One region of the Volucribacter amazonae genome, then DNA from elsewhere that is predicted to be linked to it. Evidence: riboswitches for the same ligand, from Rfam matches in the RefSeq annotation. Region 1 holds a riboswitch; the other holds the start of a gene.
The links. Region 1 has a riboswitch for thiamine pyrophosphate ahead of thiM (hydroxyethylthiazole kinase). Riboswitches for the same ligand answer to the same signal wherever they lie in the genome.

Region 1 (3,217 bases):
AAAACTCTTTGATCAATACTTGGTATACATTTAAGTTTTTCAATTGAAAAACACTTCATTAGTAAATATTCTAATAAAGTTGAAACAAGATCTTGCTTAACAATATGGCTTGATTTTAATTCAATTTCCACTTTACTGAATAATTGACTAATTTCTAAGAAACAATGTTGATTATTAATAAATATTTTCCCTATATGCTGCTGTGTATTCGACCAGTTTAACCATTTCAACCATTTAGGATCTGGATAAAAATAAATCCATTTATAATGCCAATATTGACTTTCATGATGTCTTTGATAACACTGCATAGCTTGTGGGGAAAATAACAATAGTTGTCCTTTCACTGCTTCAAATTTTTTCTTGCCATCAAATACCTCGCCTTTCCCGAAAGTAGTTAGCTGTAACATATACCCCTTCATACCTTCAGGTCTATCTACAATAAAATCAAGATAGTTTCCTTTTTCCCCTTGCGTTATTCCCGCAATCAATTCTGAATTAAAAGGATAATTTGGCAATAACAATGAATAATTTTTATACATAAAGCTACTCCATAATTGTTAGTGAGATAAATTTATCACTAATTTTATTTAAATTTAATAGCTAAATATTTTTACTTCTCATTTTATCCAAAATCCCCTATACTGCCATACATAGTCGGGGTGCTTAGTTATTCTTTTAACTTCGCTGAGAAAATACCCGTGAACCTGATTCAGTTAATACTGCCGTAGGAAACTAAGTATGCTTATCCCTTTCTTTTATTATTGCTCGCCTTATTTCTTAGTATTGACAATCTTTTCTTTCGTTCAATTTTGCAATAAGGACTTGCTATGCAATCTCAATTTTTAGCCAAAATTCGCCAGCAAAATCCGCTGATTCATAATCTTACCAATATCGTGGTTGCCAATTATAGTGCCAATGGTTTATTGGCTTTAGGGGCTTCGCCGTTGATGTCTGATAATGTGGCGGAAGTGGCGGATATTCAGCAATTTAATCGTGGTTTAGTGATTAATATTGGTACGTTATTTAGCAAAGGGGTGGAGGCGATGATTTTAGCGGGTAAAACCGCAAATCAACAGCATATTCCTGTAGTGCTTGATCCTGTGGGCGTGGCGGCAACGGCTTATCGTCGTGAAACCATTGATAGTTTGCTTGCCGAAGTGAAATTTGCGGTGATTCGAGGCAATGCTGGCGAATTGGCGTGTATTGCTGGGGAACAGTGGCAAAGTAAAGGGGTTGATGCTGGGCAAGGCAATGGCGATTTAATTGCCATTGCACAGCGTGTCGCCCAACAATATCAATGTGTGGTAGCAATCAGTGGGGCAACCGATGTGATTAGTAACGGTGCCAATACCGCTTTAGTTCACAATGGAACGCCGATGTTTCCCAAAATTACAGGGTCTGGCTGTTTGTTGAGTGCGGTTTGCGCGGCTTTTGTGGCGGTGGCTAATCCCTCTCAATATTTTGCGGCAACCCTTGAGGCTTGTACGGTTTATGCGATTGCAGGGGAACTTGCCGCCCAGCCTCTCCAGCCTACCCAATATGGGCAATTTAATATGGCATTATTAGATCAACTTGGTGCAATCAATGCTGAACAAATTACGCAATATGGGAGGGTAGATTATGTCTAAGATGGCACAAGCATTAACCATTGCTGGCTCAGATAGTGGCGGTGGTGCAGGCATTCAGGCGGATTTAAAAACTTTCCAAATGCGTCAGGTTTTTGGCACTTCGGTGATTACGGCGGTAACCGCCCAAAATACGCTTGGTGTGTTTGATATTCATACCATTCCTTGTGGCAATATTGAGGCGCAACTCCAAGCCATTGCCCAAGATTTTCAGATTAACGCCTTTAAAGTGGGTATGCTCGGTTGCGCGGAGATTATTGAGTGTGTGGCTCGCCAATTAAAGCAATATCGTTTTGGGTATTTTGTGCTTGATCCTGTGATGATTGCCAAAGGTGGCGCGCCCTTGCTACAACAAAATGCCATTGATGCCTTAATTCAGCATTTACTGCCTCTTGCCGATGTAATTACCCCAAATATTCCAGAGGCGGAAACTTTAACGGGGATTAACATTAACGATCAACAAAGTGTGCAACAAGCGGCACACCAATTACAAAAAATGGGTTGTCAAAATGTCATTATAAAAGGGGGGCATTATCTTCATTCGCAAAGTGAGGAGTGCCAAGACTGGATTTTTACCCCTACAGAACAATTTAGCCTCACTACGCCGCGCATTGACACGCCCCATACCCATGGCACAGGTTGCACATTTTCTGCCTGTTTAACCGCCGAACTTGCCAAAGGGCAACCTTTAACACAAGCCATTAAAACCGCCAAAGCCTTTATTACCGCCGCCATTGCCCAACCCCTCAATATTGGTCAAGGGCATGGGCCAACTAACCATTGGGCTTATCAGGAGGCATAATGCAAACCAAACTTTCTCTTTATTTTGTCGCTGGTAGCCAAGACTTTCGCCATTTCACTGGCAACCCTTGCGAACATTTTCTCAATACCTTAAACCAAGCCTTGCAAGCAGGCATTAGTTGCTTTCAATTTCGTGATAAAGGGGCATTTTCTCTTGCCGCGCAACCACAGCAACAAAAACAGCTCGCCATTCAATGCCGAGATTTATGTCGTCAATACCAAGTCCCCTTTATCATCAATGATGACGTCAACTTAGCAATAGCGATTGAAGCCGATGGTATTCACGTTGGGCAGACCGATACCTCTATCGCAGAAATTAAACGCAAAACTGACCGCACTTTTATACTAGGCTTATCCATTAACACCTTATCCCAAGCCTTAGCCAGCGATAATAACCCAGATATTGATTATTTTGGTGTTGGGCCGATTTTTCCTACTCAATCCAAAGAAGATCCCAAACCCGTGGTAGGCTTAAACTTCATTCAACAGCTTAGACAAGCAGGGATAAAAAAGCCTATTGTCGCCATTGGTGGCATCAAACACCCTCAAGATTGTCGCTACCTACGTCAAACTGGGGCTAATGGTATTGCTGTCATTTCCGCCATTAGCCAATCCCCCAACATCGCCCAAAGCGTGCAACAACTACTTACCACCTAAGGAGGAAATATGACCTTTCAACAACTCAAACAACAATGCCCATATTGGCAAGACTATATCAACCACCCCTTTGTTCAACAACTGCGTCAAGGCACCCTCCCTCTCGCCAACTTTCGTTACTATTTACAACAAGA
Region 2 (3,217 bases), 1.3 Mb from region 1:
GCACTAAGGGTAAGCCTTCAGCCACTTGCATTTGTAAATGAGGTTGGTAATCAACGGCTAAGTCCGCTTTACCAGCGGCAACCAGTTTCGGCGGCATTGAGGGATCGGCAGGCTCAATAATTTCTACTTCTAAACCATTCTGAGCAAAAAAGCCTTTTTGTTGAGCCACAATAATGGCGGCATGATCAGGATTAACAAACCAATCAAGCATTAAACTTAATTTCTCTTTAGCATTTAATGAGGGACTAAACATAGCGAAAAGTGCGGTTAAAATTAACAAATATTTTTTCATGGTTGCTCCTTTGTTAAGGTAAATAATTTGCCCAAGGAATTAGGCGGTTAAGTAATTTATCAAGGGTAAAATAAAGTGTTAATGCCATTAGCATCAGCATTAATAATGCAGCAAACATAAGGCTTACTTGCATTCGGGCATTGGCTTGTAACATTAAATAACCTAGCCCTTGGGAAGAACCCACCCATTCGCCCACAATCGCACCAATAGGGGCAATAGAGGTGGCGATACGTAACCCAGAAGCAAGGGCAGGCAAGGCGGCAGGTAATCTCACTTTAAATAAAATTCGCCAAGATGAGGGGGTTAATGTACTGGCTAATTCTAACCATTGTTTCGGTGTTTGGCGTAAACCGTCATAACAAGTCGCCGTAACAGGAAAATAAATAATTAAAACTGTCATCACGATTTTGGACGGCATACCATAACCAAACCATAAAACCAATAAGGGAGCAATGGCAAAAACAGGAATGGCTTGGGATAACACAAGTAAGGGCAATAATAATTTTGCTAAACGTGGGAACAAACAAAGCACCAATGCGGATAATAAACCTAATAAAAAGCCGATGACCAAACCGAGTATAATTTCTATTAAGGTAATTTTGCTGTGCAATAATAACAGCGGCCATTGTTCTATCAAGGTTTTTCCAACGCTAAAGGGCGGTGGTAATAAATAATGAGGTAAAGCAAAATAATGGATGATTGCCGCCCAAATTAACACTAATGCGAGGGCTAACAAAGTAATCTGGGCGAAATAACGCAGCGTTGTTTTCATAATGCCCTCATGAGTTGCTGTAATAATTGTTGTTGTAATTGCCATAAGGTTTGTTGATTAAGTTGACGAGGTTTTTGCCCCGGAGGTTCAATCGCCGCAGAGAGTTGTGCAGGCTGCCCACTTAACACATAAATTTTATCGGCAAGGCGTAAGGCTTCTTGCGGATCGTGGGTAATTAATAACAGGGTTTTATCTTGAAATAGCTGACAGGTCAGATCTTGTAGCTGTAAACGAGTAACGGCATCTAAGGCGGAAAAAGGTTCGTCCATTAAAATAATATCCGCCTGTTGCATTAGGGTTCTTGCCAACGCCACACGTTGTCGTTGCCCACCAGAAAGTTGGTAACAAGGTTTATGCCAATGTTCGTCCAAATTGACCGCAGCTAATAATTGACGAGCTTGCTGGCGAGTTTGTGTATTTTGCGTGCCTGCTAAATATTGAGCTAATTGCACATTATCTTCAAGGGACAACCAAGGATAAAGGCTATCTTGCTGAGCTAACCAAGCAATTTTTCCCGCACAATAAATTTGCCCCTGCGAAATTGCCGTTTGTTCTAACCCTGCAATGGCACGCAACAAGGTTGATTTTCCAATCCCAGACATACCTAACAATGCGACCCATTCGCCCTGTGCCAAACTAAAATCAAATTGATGAAATAGCTTTTGTTGAGCAAAAGACAGGGTCAGCTGGCTAATTTCAATGGCTTTCATGATTAATCCAGCTTTATGGGATTAATAATGATCGGATTTGAGCAAGAGAAAATAAAGGAATAAAGAAAAAAGAGAATAATGGCATAATTAGTTTCCTACGTCAGTATTAGCTGTATCAGGTTCACGGGTATTATCTCAGCTCGGTAAACACCTAAGCACCCCGACTAATGCAATGAATATAACTTAGCTTATGAAAAAAAGCAAAAATTTTGTGAAAATAGACCGCACTTTTTTATTGTGGTTCTTTTCTACATTGTTATCTTTTTAAATTAAAGCAACACCACTGAGATCAATAAAAATACCAGCTATCGTTGCACTGAGCAAATTAGCTAATGTTCCCGCAATGACCGCTTTTAATCCTAAACGAGCAATATCAGAGCGTTTATTAGGTGCAATACTCCCTATTCCTCCAATCATTACTGCAATTGCACTAAAATTAGCAAAACCACATAGTGCAAAGGTGATAATTGCTTTTGTTTTATCACTGAGTTGTGTAGGGGGATCAGGTTGTAAATATTGAGAAAATTCTAAATAACCTACAAATTCATTTACCGCTAGTTTCATACCAATCATTTGACCTGCAATACCCGCTTCTGACCAAGGTACTCCAATTAAATACGCAAGAGGTTTAAATAAGTAACCTAATAGCATTTGTATACTAAGATCTTGATAACCAAGATACCCACCAATATAACTAAGTATGCCATTAAGTAAGGCTATCATAGCAATTACTGCTATTAACATTGCACCGATGTTAAAAGCTAAATACATACCTGATGTTGCACCGTTAGCAAGAGCTTCTAGTACATTATTAGGCTTTTCTGTATTTTCATTTTCAATAAGCTCGTCGGTGAATTTTTGTGTTTGTGGTAGCATAAGTTTAGCAAATAATAATCCAGCGGGTGCCGCCATAAATGAAGCTGCAATAAGGTAGGTTAAAGGAATACCCATTCCTGCATAACCGGCTAATACTGAGCCAGCGATAGAGGCAGTTCCTCCAGCCATTACAGCAAAAAGCTCTGATTCAGTCATTCGGCTTACAAAAGGTTTGATGACCAAGGGGGCTTCGGTTTGCCCAACGAATATATTAGCCGCTGCTGACATAGATTCAGATTTTGAGGTGCCTAAGGCTTTTTGTAGCCCCCCTCCAATAATTTTAATAATCCATTGCATAATACCAATATAATAAAGTACAGAAATGAGAGCAGAGAAAAAGACAATAATTGGCAAGACTTTTATGGCAAAAATGAACCCCGAATTTTTTACATCCGCAAGCCCAGCAAATAAGAAATCGATTCCTTCGTTGGCATAATTGATTATATGACTGATTCCATTTGCCATTGCTAATAAGATTTCTCGTCCGATAGGAACATAGAGTATTAAGGCAGCAAAGGTAATTTGGATTAATAATGCACCTAAAATTGTACGCCAATTAATTTCTTT

Region 2: another riboswitch for thiamine pyrophosphate. It lies ahead of A6A20_RS04045 (ABC transporter ATP-binding protein); the one in region 1 lies ahead of thiM (hydroxyethylthiazole kinase).

Annotation. Positions count from the first base shown of each region.
Region 1 covers NZ_LWID01000001.1:2,107,860-2,111,076, forward strand. The annotation lists gene araC (arabinose operon transcriptional regulator AraC) at 1-539, opposite strand, end outside; TPP riboswitch at 646-748, shown strand; gene thiM (hydroxyethylthiazole kinase) at 828-1,628, shown strand; gene thiD (bifunctional hydroxymethylpyrimidine kinase/phosphomethylpyrimidine kinase) at 1,621-2,427, shown strand; gene thiE (thiamine phosphate synthase) at 2,427-3,083, shown strand; gene tenA (thiaminase II) at 3,093-3,217, shown strand, end outside.
Region 2 covers NZ_LWID01000001.1:818,779-821,995, reverse strand. The annotation lists gene A6A20_RS04055 (ABC transporter substrate-binding protein) at 1-292, opposite strand, end outside; gene A6A20_RS04050 (ABC transporter permease) at 306-1,064, opposite strand; gene A6A20_RS04045 (ABC transporter ATP-binding protein) at 1,061-1,774, opposite strand; TPP riboswitch at 1,850-1,947, opposite strand; gene A6A20_RS04040 (NupC/NupG family nucleoside CNT transporter) at 2,039-3,217, opposite strand, start outside.